3 linked regions of the Rhodothermus marinus genome follow. The protein of the gene in region 1 binds, or shares a complex with, the protein of each later gene. Links are inferred from orthologs where the notes say so. Each region holds a gene or a part of one and is shown on either strand. Other genes may lie near its edges.

Evidence for each region.
Region 2: rny (region 1) and pfkA share a complex: the UniProt entries of both Bacillus subtilis proteins name them as parts of the possible RNA degradosome complex. The link is inferred for Rhodothermus marinus from one-to-one orthologs.
Region 3: rny (region 1) and pnp share a complex: the UniProt entries of both Bacillus subtilis proteins name them as parts of the possible RNA degradosome complex. The link is inferred for Rhodothermus marinus from one-to-one orthologs.

What each region holds. Positions count from the first base shown.
Region 1 is NZ_AP019797.1:720,516-724,739, reverse strand. What follows is about bases 399-3,233. They hold rny (ribonuclease Y), read left to right. Parts: upstream 399-895; coding sequence 896-2,572; downstream 2,573-3,233. Other genes in these bases: GYH26_RS03225 (winged helix-turn-helix transcriptional regulator), read left to right, coding at 2,562-3,233; GYH26_RS03235 (cell division protein ZapA), read left to right, coding at 399-560. Also shown: GYH26_RS03240 (hypothetical protein), read left to right, coding at 1-215; more of GYH26_RS03235, read left to right, coding at 231-398; more of GYH26_RS03225, read left to right, coding at 3,234-3,359; GYH26_RS03220 (hypothetical protein), read left to right, coding at 3,606-4,224. UniProt on the Bacillus subtilis protein: Endoribonuclease that initiates mRNA decay. Initiates the decay of all SAM-dependent riboswitches, such as yitJ riboswitch. Involved in processing of the gapA operon mRNA, it cleaves between cggR and gapA.
Region 2 is NZ_AP019797.1:2,879,565-2,883,872, reverse strand. Bases 540-3,458 are described here. They hold pfkA (6-phosphofructokinase), read left to right. Parts: upstream 540-1,466; coding sequence 1,467-2,450; downstream 2,451-3,458. Other genes in these bases: GYH26_RS12555 (ATP-binding protein), read right to left, coding at 3,189-3,458; ubiE (bifunctional demethylmenaquinone methyltransferase/2-methoxy-6-polyprenyl-1,4-benzoquinol methylase UbiE), read left to right, coding at 2,450-3,187; GYH26_RS12570 (N-acetylmuramoyl-L-alanine amidase-like domain-containing protein), read left to right, coding at 583-1,416; aat (leucyl/phenylalanyl-tRNA--protein transferase), read left to right, coding at 540-586. Also shown: more of aat, read left to right, coding at 1-539; more of GYH26_RS12555, read right to left, coding at 3,459-3,644; GYH26_RS12550 (STAS domain-containing protein), read right to left, coding at 3,661-4,035; GYH26_RS12545 (PP2C family protein-serine/threonine phosphatase), read right to left, coding at 4,032-4,308. UniProt on the Bacillus subtilis protein: Catalyzes the phosphorylation of D-fructose 6-phosphate to fructose 1,6-bisphosphate by ATP, the first committing step of glycolysis.
Region 3 is NZ_AP019797.1:1,590,209-1,594,612, reverse strand. Bases 689-3,703 are described here. They hold pnp (polyribonucleotide nucleotidyltransferase), read right to left. Parts: upstream 3,348-3,703; coding sequence 1,029-3,347; downstream 689-1,028. Other genes in these bases: rpsO (30S ribosomal protein S15), read right to left, coding at 3,429-3,695; GYH26_RS06935 (M16 family metallopeptidase), read right to left, coding at 689-939. In the rest of the region: more of GYH26_RS06935, read right to left, coding at 1-688; GYH26_RS06920 (bifunctional riboflavin kinase/FAD synthetase), read right to left, coding at 3,782-4,404. UniProt on the Bacillus subtilis protein: Involved in mRNA degradation. Catalyzes the phosphorolysis of single-stranded polyribonucleotides processively in the 3'- to 5'-direction. Necessary for competence development in Bacillus subtilis.

The sequences.
Region 1 (4,224 bases):
GTCTGCGCGAAGCACAGCACGCACTGCGCGAGCAGCTCGGCGCGCTGGCCGCCGAAATGCCGGCCCTGCCACCGGGCGGTGGTGGCGCGCGCATCGTCTTTCCGGAAGATCCGGAAGTGCTCCGTCAGAAGGTACAGGCCTTCATCGAGGCCGTCGATTATTACCTGGAGCAGGATCTCGGTGCGGCCGGCACCCCGCCGCCTGCGGCTTCCTGATCAAAAAGCGCGGCCATGGCGCTGGAAAAATCCATCCAGATCTCCATTCTGGGACGCAGGTACCCGCTGCGGGTGCGCGCGGAGGACGAGGCGTTGATGTATCGCCTGGCCGCCATGGTCGAGGAAAAAATGCGGGCCTTCCGGGAAGCACACCCGGAGCAGTCCGAACTGACCGCCGCCGTGATCGTAGCGCTTTCGCTGGCCGAAGCGCTGCATGAAGCGCAGAAGGCGCTCCGGGAGCTGGACGAAACGCTCTACGAAACGATCCAGGAGCTGCTGGAGCTGCTGGAACATCCGGAATCTTCCGCAACCCCGCCGGAACAGCCTGCCAGCGATGCAATATAAAGGCGCTGCCTGCATCAGGCAGGCCGGCGCAAGCCTGCAGTCACGCGTAATAAAGGGACCTAACACCTGTACGCGAGGGAGCCTTCCTTCCGATCCGGACGACAGGCCTCAGTCCCGACCTCGTCGGGATCTCCTTCCGCACCGGAAGGGGCCGAGGAAGTCGGAACGATCGGAGCGGCACCCACTGTGTCGATGAGGGGGTTCCTTGAACCCGGGCTGCAGGTTTGTGGCCGGATTTTTTCCACGCCCCGGCAGGGTTACGGAACCTGTCGGGGCGTCTTTTTTTAATCCTTCTTAACCGTTATCAGACGTCTTCACGCTTAATCCGGACGACTATGGAACTGTTATGGATAGCCGGCCTGGCGCTTCTGGCTGTAGGGGCCGGCATTGCACTGGATAGATGGCTGCTGACCCGTTCCCTGCAATCCGCCCGGGAGCAGGCTCGAAAAATCCTGGCCGAAGCGGAGGCCCAAGCCCAGGCCTACCAGCAGGAACATCTGGAAAAAGCGCAAGAGGCGCTCCGGCGGGAACGCCAGGCGTTCGAGCAGGAACAGGCCGAAGCCCGCAAGGCGCTGCAGCAGGCGCAGGAGCGCCTTGCCGAACGCCAGGAGGCGCTGAACCGCCGCACGTTCCGCGTCAACGAGCGCGAGAAAACGCTGGCCAAGGCCGCCGAAGCCATCGAAGCACTGCGCCGGGAGGCCGATGCCAACTTCCGCCAGGCCGAAGCGCTTCATCAGCAGGCACAGGCGCTGTTCGAGTCGCTGCGCCGCCAACAGGAGGCGCTCGCGCAACGGGAAGCCGAGGTCAACCGCCTGCAGGAAGAACTGACGGTCAAACAGGCCGAACTGGACCGGACGCTGGAGGAGCAGTTGCGTCGGCTGGAGCAGATCGCGGGCATGTCGCGCCAGGAGGCCAAGGAAGCGCTCATGGCGCAGATGGTCGAAGAAGCCAAGCTGGAAGCGGCCTCCATGATCAAAGAAATCCGCGACGAGGCCCGGATGAAAGCCAACCGCGAGGCTCGCAAGATCATCCTGACGGCCATTCAGCGGACGGCCGCCAGCCACGCCATCGAAAACACCGTCTCGGTGGTCAACATCCAGTCTGACGAGATGAAGGGCCGCATCATCGGGCGCGAGGGTCGTAACATTCGCGCCTTCGAGGCGGCCACCGGCGTCGAGGTGATCGTCGACGACACGCCCGAGGCGGTGATCCTTTCGGCCTTCAACCCGATCCGTCGCGAGATCGCCCGCCTGGCGCTGACCAAGCTGATCCAGGACGGCCGCATCCACCCGGCCCGCATCGAGGAAGTGGTCGAAAAGGCCACGGCCGAGATCGAAGAAGAGATCATGGAGACGGGCGAGCGGACCGTCATCGATCTGAACCTGCACGGCATGCATCCGGAGCTGATTCGACTGATCGGCCGGATGCGCTACCGCACGAGCTACGGCCAGAACCTGCTGGCCCACTCCATCGAGACGGCCCGCATCGCCTCGCTGATCGCCGCCGAGCTGGGTCTGGATGCCGACAAAGCCCGCCGTGCCGGGCTGCTGCACGACATCGGCAAGGTCGTCGAGGAAGAGATCGACCGCCCGCATGCGCTGGTGGGCATGGAACTCTGCCGCAAGTACAAGGAAGATCCGGAGGTGTGCAACGCGGTGGGTGCCCACCACGACGAGATCGAAATGACCACGCTGATCGCGCCCATCGTACAGGCAGCCGACGCCATTTCGGGTGCACGTCCGGGTGCCCGTCGCGAGGCGCTGGAAGCCTATATCAAGCGGCTGGAAAAGCTCGAGGCATTGGCCGCCTCGTTCCCGGGCGTCGAGCGCGTCTACGCGATCCAGGCCGGACGCGAGGTGCGCGTGATCGTCAACCACAGCCTGGTCTCCGACGCCCAGGCCGAGCAGCTGGCGATCGACATTTCGAAAAAGATCCAGAGCGAGATGCAGTATCCGGGCCAGATCAAAGTGACGGTCATTCGCGAGGTGCGCTCGGTCGCCTATGCCAAGTAATGTTACCGGGTCCACGACCACCCCGCCTGCAGCCCCACTTCGGCTGTGTTTGATCACCGATGATCCGCTGCTGGTAACAGCGGTCCAGTTGAGTTGTCCGCCTCCGCACGAACTGTGGGTGTTCGGATGGCAGGCGCTGGGCGGCCCACAACATACTCTGTCGGAACAGGGGCAGCAGCTGCTGGAAACCGCCCGACAGGCCAGTGCTGTGCTGGTGGACTGGCAACTGGCGCAGGCACCGCTGATCAACACGCTGGGCTTTTACCTGCGTCGTCAGGCTACTGCTCCCCTGATTGCTCTGTGCCGAACCGGCCCGGAAGCCCAGATTGCCGCCCTGGTAGCCGGCGCCGACGCCGCCCTGACCTTTCCCCTCCAGCCTGCTTTGATCCAGGCACACCAGGTAGCCTATCAGCGGCTGGTGCGCGACCTTCGTTTGGAAGCCACAGCCGCCACCCTTCCCCATGATGTACGACAGGTGGGACGCCTGCGGCTTGACCGCACCGCCCATCGCTTCTTTATTGATGATCAAGAAGTGGAGGTAACACCCCGGGAATTTGCCCTGCTGGACTTTTTGCTCTCGCGCCCCGGGGTCGCCTGCTCTCGCCACGAGATTCTGGCCCACGTCTGGGGTATCACATTCGACACCGGCACCAACATGGTGGACGTTTACATGTATTTTCTGCGGCGGAAACTGGAAGCACATGGCCTCAAGAATGTGATCCGCACCATTCGTGGATATGGCTATCGGTTGGATTTGCCCGCCGAACCGCCGGAAAAAAACACGTAACGGAGCAATCTCGGCTCAACTTTCACCGGGGGTACGCGTTTCAGCGGTTGCAGTACTTGCCGCAGGATTCCGGTTGGCTGATCCCGGCCTGCACAAGGCCCGCCGGGCGGCAACGTGCGGCGTCCGTTCGGGAAGACGGACCAAGGGACGGCCCGGCCGGAAGGCATTCATTTAAGGCAGGAGGTGTACGCTTCTATGACGTACGCGGCGCGTATGGAGCGGTGGGGTGGGTATAGTGCGTTGCTTATGGCTGCGCTGTTTGTGGCCAGTGTCTCCCTGACGGCTTGGATGCCGCCCCTGGATGAGCAATCTCCGATCCCTTTCTGGCCCCACTTACTGTTTGACTACCTGTTCGCCCTGATGGCGCTGCTGGGACTGGCCCTGATCCCGGCGGTTCATCAACGCCTGCAGGCCAGTTCCCCTCTCCTGACCTGGAGTGCCGGCGTCGCACAGGTAGGTTTTGCCCTGACGGCTATTGTCAGTCTCTGGCAGGCTGACTACGAAACCAGCCTGTGGCGCGAAGCCGCCAGCGAGGCCTCCGGATCGCTGGGACTGCTACAGGGTGGCTGGAGCGGCTGGTTGCAGCTGCTGCTGGAACGCATGCCCCGGGGCTGGCTGGAGACGGCCGGAGTCGGACTGTGGATTTTTGTGGTAAGCTGGATCGCGCATCGCCTGCCCGTCTGGCCCACCAGCCTGACTCAGAGTGGCCTGGTGCTGGGAGCGGCGATGGCCTGTATCGCCCTGGGCGCCACCACCGGCTTCACGTTCCTGCAGGTGTTTGGCCTGCTGAACTATCTGATCCTCTGGCCCTTCTGGCTATTGCGACTGGGGCTCTTTCTGCTCCATCCAATTCCGGTGCTGGCGC
Region 2 (4,308 bases), 2.2 Mb from region 1 along the record:
GCTTCAGGTACTGGCAGCCTATCGGCAGGGCTATTTTCCGATGGCCGATCCGGAGGACGGACGTATCTACTGGTATGCGCCGGACCCGCGGGCGATTCTTCCCCTTGATCGCTTCCACGTGCCGCGCAACCTGGCCCGCCTGGTGCGGCGCGGCGTTTTTCAGGTGACGTTCGACCGGGCCTTCGACGACGTGGTGGCCGCCTGCGCCGACCGTCCACAGACGTGGATCGCACCGGCGCTTGCGGACATGTACCGGGCATTGCACCGGGTGGGGCATGCCCACAGCGTCGAATGCTGGCAGGAAGGGCGGCTGGTCGGAGGGCTGTTCGGCGTCTGCATCGGCGGGGCGTTCTTCGGCGAGTCGATGTTTCATCGGGTCTCGGAGGCTTCCAAGGTGGCGCTGGTGCATCTGGTGGCGCACCTGCGACGGCAGGGTTTTCGCCTGCTGGACATCCAGTTCCTGACGCCCCACTTTCATCAGTTTGGCGCCGAGGAGATCTCGCGGGCAGATTTTGAGCAGCGGCTGGCCGAGGCCGTGGCGCTGCCGGTGCGCTGGGCGTCGGATGTTCGTAACTTGGAGCCATGAGCTGGACGCTATTGCTGATCGGAAGTCTGCTGGTGGTCGGACCGGACTCGGCCCTGCAGGCTCGTTTTACCGAATTGATGCGCCACGCCCGTCAGGAGCAGCTGGCGGCGCGACCGCTGGGTGAGGTCATGCAGGCGCTGGGTCTGCAGCTCCGGGGCGCTCCGTACGCCGCCGGAATGCTCGACGCTGCTCCGGCCGAGACGTTGCTGACGCCGCTCGACCGCTTCGACTGCGTGCTGTTCGTCGAGAGCGTGCTGGCGCTGGCGCAGGGCGTGGTGCTGGGCGACACGACGCTGACCGGCTTGCAGCAACGCGTAGAACAGTTGCGCTACCGCGACGGCCGGATGAACGGCTACTGCAGCCGGCTCCATTACTTTACCGACTGGATCGACGACAACGCCCGGCGCGGGCTGGTGCGCGACATCACCCGCGAACTGGGTGGCCGACCCATGCGGCGCCGCATTCGCTTCATGAGCGAGCACCGCACGTTGTATCCGCACCTGGCGGCCGACAGCACCTGGCAGTGCATCCGGCGCGTCGAGGAAGCGCTGAGCGCACGGGAACGCTTCGTATTGCCCCGCGATGAAATACGCCGTATCGCAGAGCGTCTGCAGCCCGGCGACATCGTGGCCTTCGTGGCCCGCGAGCCGACGCTCGACGTGGTGCACGTCGGGCTTGTCTATGTAGGTGCGGATGGTCGGCGTGGACTGTTGCACGCCTCGCCACAGGGTGGCGTCAGGGTTTCGCCGGATCTTCAAACGTACGTGCAGAACAACCCCGCCCAGGTGGGCATTGTCGTGGCGCGTCCGCTCGATCCGCGTCGGCGGTAAAGCAGACGCTTCCGGTTGCCCACAGATGCACACAACCAGACAGGCGCCCTATGGAAGAAATTCGACGTATCGGGGTCTTCACCAGCGGTGGCGATGCCCCCGGCATGAACGCCTGCATCCGGGCCGTGGTGCGCACGGCCATTGCCCACGATCTGGAGGTGGTGGGTATCCGGCGTGGTTATGCCGGCATGATCGAGGGCGACTTCGTGGAAATGGACGGCCGCTCCGTGTCGAACATCCTGCAACTCGGCGGGACCATTCTCAAAAGTGCCCGCTCGAAGGCCTTCATGACTCCCGAAGGCCGGGCGAAGGCGGCCGAGCAGCTCCGCAAGGCCGGCATCGATGCGCTGGTGGCCATCGGGGGCGATGGGACGTTTCGTGGGGCCGCCGTCTTCTATGAGGAACACCACATTCCGATCGTCGGGTGCCCGGGCACGATCGACAACGACCTGTTCGGCACCGACGAGACGATTGGCTTCGATACGGCCATGAACACGGCCATTCAGAACATCGACCGCATTCGCGACACGGCCGATGCGCACGACCGGCTGTTTCTGGTCGAGGTGATGGGGCGCGACGCCGGTTTCATCGCGCTGAACTGTGGCATCGGCAGCGGGGCGGAGATGGTGCTGATTCCGGAGACGTTCACCGACATCGAGGAGATCAAGGAACGCATTCTTTCGTTGATGTCGGCCCAGTCCCGCTCATCGATCGTTGTGGTGGCTGAAGGTGACGAACACGGCGGTGCCACGCAGATTGCTCAGGAGCTACGTGAGGATCCGGCCTTCGCTAAGATCGATCTACGGGTGTGCATTCTGGGGCATACGCAGCGGGGTGGCTCGCCCACGGCGCGCGACCGCGTGTTGGCCAGTCGGCTGGGGTCGGCGGCCGTCGAGGCGCTACTGCAGGGACACACGAACGTGATGGTAGGCGTGGTCAACGGCGAGATCAAACTCACGCCGCTCAAGCACGTCTACAGCCGCAAGAAAACCATAGATTACGAGCTGCTCAAGCTGACCCAGTTGCTGGGCTGATGCCGCGTCGTCGCAAGCACTATCCGCCGATTGGAGAGAAGCGGGGCAAAAAGCGGCAGGTGGCGGCCATGTTCGATGCCATCGCGCCGCGCTACGACCTGCTCAACCGCATCCTGAGCGCCGGCATCGATCGGCGCTGGCGGCGGCGGGCCGTGGAAATGATCGCGCCGGAGCAGCCGCGGCGTGTGCTGGACGTGGCCACCGGCACGGCCGACCTGGCGATCGAGGTGGCACGTCGCCTGCCCGTCGAGCGTGTCGTAGGGGTGGACATCGCCGAATCGATGTTGCAGGTCGGCCGGCAGAAAGTGGATCGGCTGGGGCTGAGCGAGCGCGTGGTGCTGCGCAGGGGCGACGCGGAGAAGCTGCCGTTTTCCGACGCCCAGTTCGATGCGGTGCTGGTGGCCTTCGGCGTGCGCAACTTCGAAAACCTGGAGCGCGGACTGCGCGAGAGCTACCGGGTCCTGCGGCCGGGCGGGGTGCTGGTGGTGCTGGAGTTCAGCCGCCCGCGCACACCGGTCATTCGCACGCTCTACCGCTGGTATGCCCATCACGTGCTGCCGCGCATCGGCGCCTGGCTGTCGCGCGACGAAGGAGCCTATCGCTACCTGCCGGCCTCCGTTGAGGCCTTCCCGGACGGCCCGGATTTTCTGCGCCGTATGGAAAAGGTGGGCTTTCGGGATCTGCAGTGGAAGCCACTGACGTTCGGGATCGCGTCGCTCTATCGGGGACGGCGGTAGCTCAGGCGCTGGCCGAGGGCGGCAGGGCCGTGTCGGAAGGGGTCAGGTATTTGATGAGCTGCACTTCGTTGTAGCGTCCCTGGCTCCGGTAGGTGACCTCGTCCATGAGCTGATGGATCAGCCGCACGCCCAGACCGCCGCCCTGACGCTTCCGGATGAGCGTGCGCAGATCGGGCGCGCGGTAGCGGGTCGGATCGAACGCTTCGCCCTGGTCGCGGATGCGTACGACGAAGCGGTCCGGCTCGAGCAGCACGGCCACGTCGATGGGCCGGTCCGGACGTCCCTTGTAGGCGTGTTTGATGATGTTCGTGCAGGCTTCATCGACGGCCAGTTTGAGCCGCTCGATCGCCTCCTCCGAAAGGCCGGCCGCGCGAGCATGCCGCTCCACGAAGCGCCGTACCGTCTGCAGGTAGCGCGTCGAGCTGGGAATCCGGAGGGTGTAAAGCGCGCGGCTCACGGCGGGCTCCGATTACTCAGGAGGATGGAAGCGCCGGGCGTTCGCCCCGGGCGAAACGCTCCAGGGCTTCGGTTTCCGAGGGCAGAATGTCGAACAGCAGCGGAAAACCCAGCAGGTCGAACACGTTGTACACGCCGGGTTTGAGTTCGGCAATCTTCAGATCACCGCCTTTCTCGCGGATCTCTTCGATGTAGGCCATAAACACGCCCAGCCCGGCGCTGGAGATGTAGTCCAGGTCGCGCCCGTTGATCAAAATGTTGTAGTGGCCGTTCTGCAGGCACTGTTGTAGGGCGGCCTCCAGCTCCGGAGCCGTGTGCGCGTCGAGTTCTCCGTGCAGATCCAGAATCTGCACGCCGTCGTGCTGTCGGAATCCTACCGAAAAATTGCTCATGGCGCTTGCTTCGAAGGCTGCGAGGGTTGGGCGGTCGAGGCCGACGCTCCGGCGGTCTGCGCCTGCATGTCCTGACGGTCCCGCGCTTCCTGAAGCATCGGCACTTCCTGCCACTGGAAGATAACAAGGGTCAGGTCGTCATCATAGGCGGGATGGCCGGTAAACTGCGCCAGCGCTTCGAGTAGATGGCGGTGCAACGACACGGCGGTGTCCCGTGCGTGCGCTTCGAGGGTCTGGAGCAGACGATCGTAGCCGAAGGCTTCGCCCCGGTCG
Region 3 (4,404 bases), 870 kb from region 1 along the record:
CATATAGACGCCCCAGTCGCCGACATCCGAGTGCAGGTTGACAAACGAATAGATGTTGTAGCAGTAACCGTACCGCTCCCGGATGTTCTGATTGAGCCGGCTCGACATACCGCCCCCCAGGATCGTGTTGAGCACGGTAAGCGCGGCGCGGTGCGGATGGTGCAGGTCGTACCCGCGCCCGCCCAGCACCAGATGCGCCTGTTGCACGCTGCGCCGCTCGACGCGCTCGCCGGGGCGGTAAGGCGGCACCGGTTGTCGCTGCCGGTGGTTGGTCGGACGCAACGCCACCCCTCGCAACAGCCGTTCCGTCAGGGCCACCACCCGTTCATGCGTCAGGCGTCCGGCCGCCGCCAGCACCATACGATCCGGCGTGTAATGCCGCGCCATAAAATCCAGCAGCATGGCCCGGGTAAACGAGCGCACCGTCTCCTCCCGTCCCACAATCGGCCGTCCCAGCGGATGCCCGGCATAGACCAGTTCTTCGAAGAGATCGAAGATGTACTCGTCGGGTGTGTCCTCGTACATCTTCATCTCTTCAAGGATTACTTCTTTCTCCTTTTCGATTTCGCGCTCCGGGAAGCGCGGCCGGAAAGCCAGATCGATCAGCGTGTCCAGTGCCCGATCCAGGTATTCATCCAGCACCCGCACGTAGTAGCAGGTATGCTCTTTCGTGGTAAAGGCGTTCAGGTAGCCGCCGACGTACTCGATGCGCTGGGCGATCTGGTGCGTGCGGCGTCGCTCGGTGCCTTTGAACACCATGTGTTCGATGAAATGCGTGATGCCGGCCTCTTCCTCGGCTTCGTCCCGACTCCCCACATCCACCCAGAGACCGACGGCCACCGAGCGCACCGAGGGAATCGTTTCGGTCACGATGCGCAGCCCACAGGGCAGCACCGTCTTCTGGTAGGTAACGGTATCTGCTACAACTTTCACCGACATCGCTTCTTTCGTGTTGCTTACGCCTACACAAAAAAGGCGAGAGCAATCAGCCCCCGCCTCCTCTACGCATCCTGCGTTCGGTTTGGCGTTTAGCGACGGCGTCCACCGCGTCCGCGATCCGGTCCGCGCCCCCGTCCGCTCCGGCCTCCGCGACCGTGTCCGGGCCCATGAGAGCGTCCGGAAGCGTGATCACGCGGCGGCCCGCTCCGCTCGGCGCTCGCCTGCTCCCGTGCCGGTTCGCCGTTTTTCGCTTCGGGCTCCGGCGGCGGCAGGAAGGCCTTGCGGCTGAGCCGCAGCTTGCCATCCTCGCGGATTTCGATCAACTTGACGCGGACCTTGTCGCCGACCTTCAGGTAGTCGTGGATGTCCTTCACGTAGCCGTGGTCCAGTTCCGAGATGTGGAGCAGCCCTTCTTTGCCAGGCATGATCTCCACGATGGCGCCGAAGCTCTGGATGCTGCGCACGATGCCCTCGTACTCGGCGCCCACCTCGGGCACGGCCACGATCTGCTTGATCATCTCGATGGCACGCTGGGCGTTCTCCTGGTTCGTGGCCGCCACGGTGACCACGCCCACGCCGTCGCGCTCCTCGATCTCGATCGTGGTGTTCGTTTCGCGCTGGATGCCCTGTACCACACGGCCTCCCGGACCGATCACGGCGCCGATGAACTCCGGATCGATCGTGATCTGCGTCAGACGCGGTGCGTAGGGCGACAGGTCCGGGCGCGGCGCCTCGATGGTCTGTTCCATCAGATCCAGGATGTACATCCGGGCGCGGCGTGCCTGCTCCAGCGCGCGTTGCATGATCTCCCGCGTCAGCCCGCCGATCTTGATGTCCATCTGGCAGGCCGTGATGCCATCGCGCGTGCCGGCCACCTTGAAGTCCATGTCGCCCAGGTGGTCTTCGGTGCCGAGGATGTCGGTCAGGATGGCCACCTGGTCGCCTTCTTTGATCAGGCCCATGGCCACGCCGGCCACGTGCTTCTTGACGGGCACGCCGGCGTCCATGAGCGCCAGCGAGCCGGCACATACGCTGGCCATCGACGAGGAGCCGTTCGACTCCAGCACGTCGGCATTGACGCGGATCGTATAGGGGAACGACGATTCGTCCGGCAGCATGGCGGCCAGCGCCCGCTCGGCCAGATAGCCGTGGCCGATCTCGCGCCGTCCCGGTCCACGCAGGAAGCGAATCTCGCCCGTGCAGAAGGGCGGAAACTCGTAGTGCAGGAAGAACCGCTTGTCGCCCTGGACGAAGATCTGGTCGATCATCTGCACGTCTTTCGACGTGCCCAGCGTCACGGAGGCCAGCACCTGCGTTTCGCCACGCGTGAAGATGGCCGAGCCGTGCACGCGGGGCAGATAGCCTACCTCCATCCAGATCGGCCGGATTTCGTCCAGGCCGCGGCCGTCGATCCGGCGCCCTTCGCGCAGGATCATCTGGCGCATGACCTCGCGGGTCACCTGCGAGACCGCCTTGCGGATCTGGTCGGCCGTCCACCCCTCGGGTGTGGCTTCGGCCAGCACCTGGTTACCTTCCGCGTCGGTCGTGCCCAGCAGGGCCGCGACCGTCTCTTCACCGATCTGCTCCAGTCCTTCGTAGAAGGTCTGCTTCTCGTAGGGTGCGCGCAGGTGCGCTTCCAGCTTCGGCACGGCCAGTTCCCGCACGCGGTCGATCAGCTCCTCCGGAAGCGTGGTCGTCTGGTACGGGAAGGGTTCCGGACGCCCGTGCGCTTCCACGAATTCGAGCTGGCCCCGGCAGAGCTTGCGGATGGCCTCGTGCGCCACCTCGAGGGCTTCGAGCATGTCCTCCTCACTGATCTCCTTCATCTCGCCCTCGACCATCACGATGGCGTCCTCTTTACCGGCCACCACCAGATTAATGTCGCTCTGCTCGAGTTCTTTGAGCGTGGGGTTAACCACAAACTGGCCGTCAATGCGTCCCACACGCACTTCGGCGATCGGTCCGTCGAAGGGCGCACCAGCCAGCAACAGGGCAGCCGAAGCGCCCGTGCCGGCCAGCACGTCGGCGTCGTACCGATCGTCGGCCGAGATCACGTAGCAGATGATCTGCACTTCGTGGAAGAAGCCATCCGGAAACAGCGGTCGGATGGCCCGGTCGATCAGTCGCGACGAGAGGATCTCTTTATCCGTCGGTCGTCCCTCTCGCTTGATGAAGCCGCCTGGGATTCGGCCACCGGCGGCAAATTTCTCGCGATATTCTACCGTCAGCGGGAAAAAGCTCTGCCCCTCCTTGGGTTCGTCGGCCAGCACGGCCGTGCAGAGCACCATCGTGTCGCCCTGACGGACGACCACGGCCCCATTGGCCTGCTTGGCCAGACGCCCCGTCTCCAGCCGCAGCGTCTTCCCCGGGGCGAATTCGATTTCGTGAATGGTTGCCTGCGTCATCATAACCGTTCTCTTCCCTGTTTTTTGCGGGCCCGTTGGCCCAATAAGCGCGGCGGCATCCGCTCAGGGATGCCGCCGGCCCTTTTACTTACGAATGCCCAGCTCCTCAATAATTGCGCGGTAGCGCTCGAAATCTTCGCGCATGAGATAGTCGAGCAGGCGGCGCCGCTTGCCGACCAGCTTCAAAAGGCCGCGGCGCGTGGAAAAATCCTTGGGATGGCGCTGCAGGTGCTCGGTCAGCGCATTAATGCGGTGCGTGAAGATGGCAATCTGGACTTCCGGCCGGCCCGTGTCGTTTTCGTGGGCGCCGTACTTGCGAATCAGTTCGCGCTTGAGTTCCTTGCTGATCATGTGCTGTGGTCCCCTCTTTAGATTGATACCATGCTAAAGAAGCTGACCCGCAACTCCGAGTAAAGCCGCGTGTCAAAAAGCAGGCCTCATACCGAGGCCTGCAGTACTTCCATACAACGCTGCCGATCACGAAAAAGTTGCTCGCGGAGCGCCTCGACCGACGGGAAGCGCTGCTCGTCCCGCAGCCGCTCGATGAAATCCACCCGAAGAAGCTGACCGTAGAGGTCGCCCTCGAAGTCCAGCACGTGCACCTCCAGCGTGCGCCGGTCGCCTGCAAAAGTAGGTCGCATGCCGATGTTCATCATGCCACCTCGCGGCTCGGCTTCGCCCGGCAGCCATACCCGCACGGCATAGACGCCGTTGCGCGGCACCAGTTTACGCGGATGATTCGGATGCAGGTTGGCCGTCGGGAATCCCAGCACCCGTCCGCGGCCGTCCCCGCGCACAACGGTAGCCTGGAGCATGTAGGGACGGCCGAGCAAGTCGGCCGCCTGCCGCACGTCTCCATCACGCAGCAGAATGGTCCGGATCAGCGTGGACGAGACCGTACGGTCTCCCACCACCTGCGGTGGAATGACATCGACGGCAAATCCGTACTGCGGTCCCAGTTGCTGTAGCAGGGCTACGTTCCCTTCCCGATTGCGACCGAACGTGTGGTCGTAGCCCACGCAGATGGCCTGCAGGCCGATGCGGCGTACGAGGATTTCCT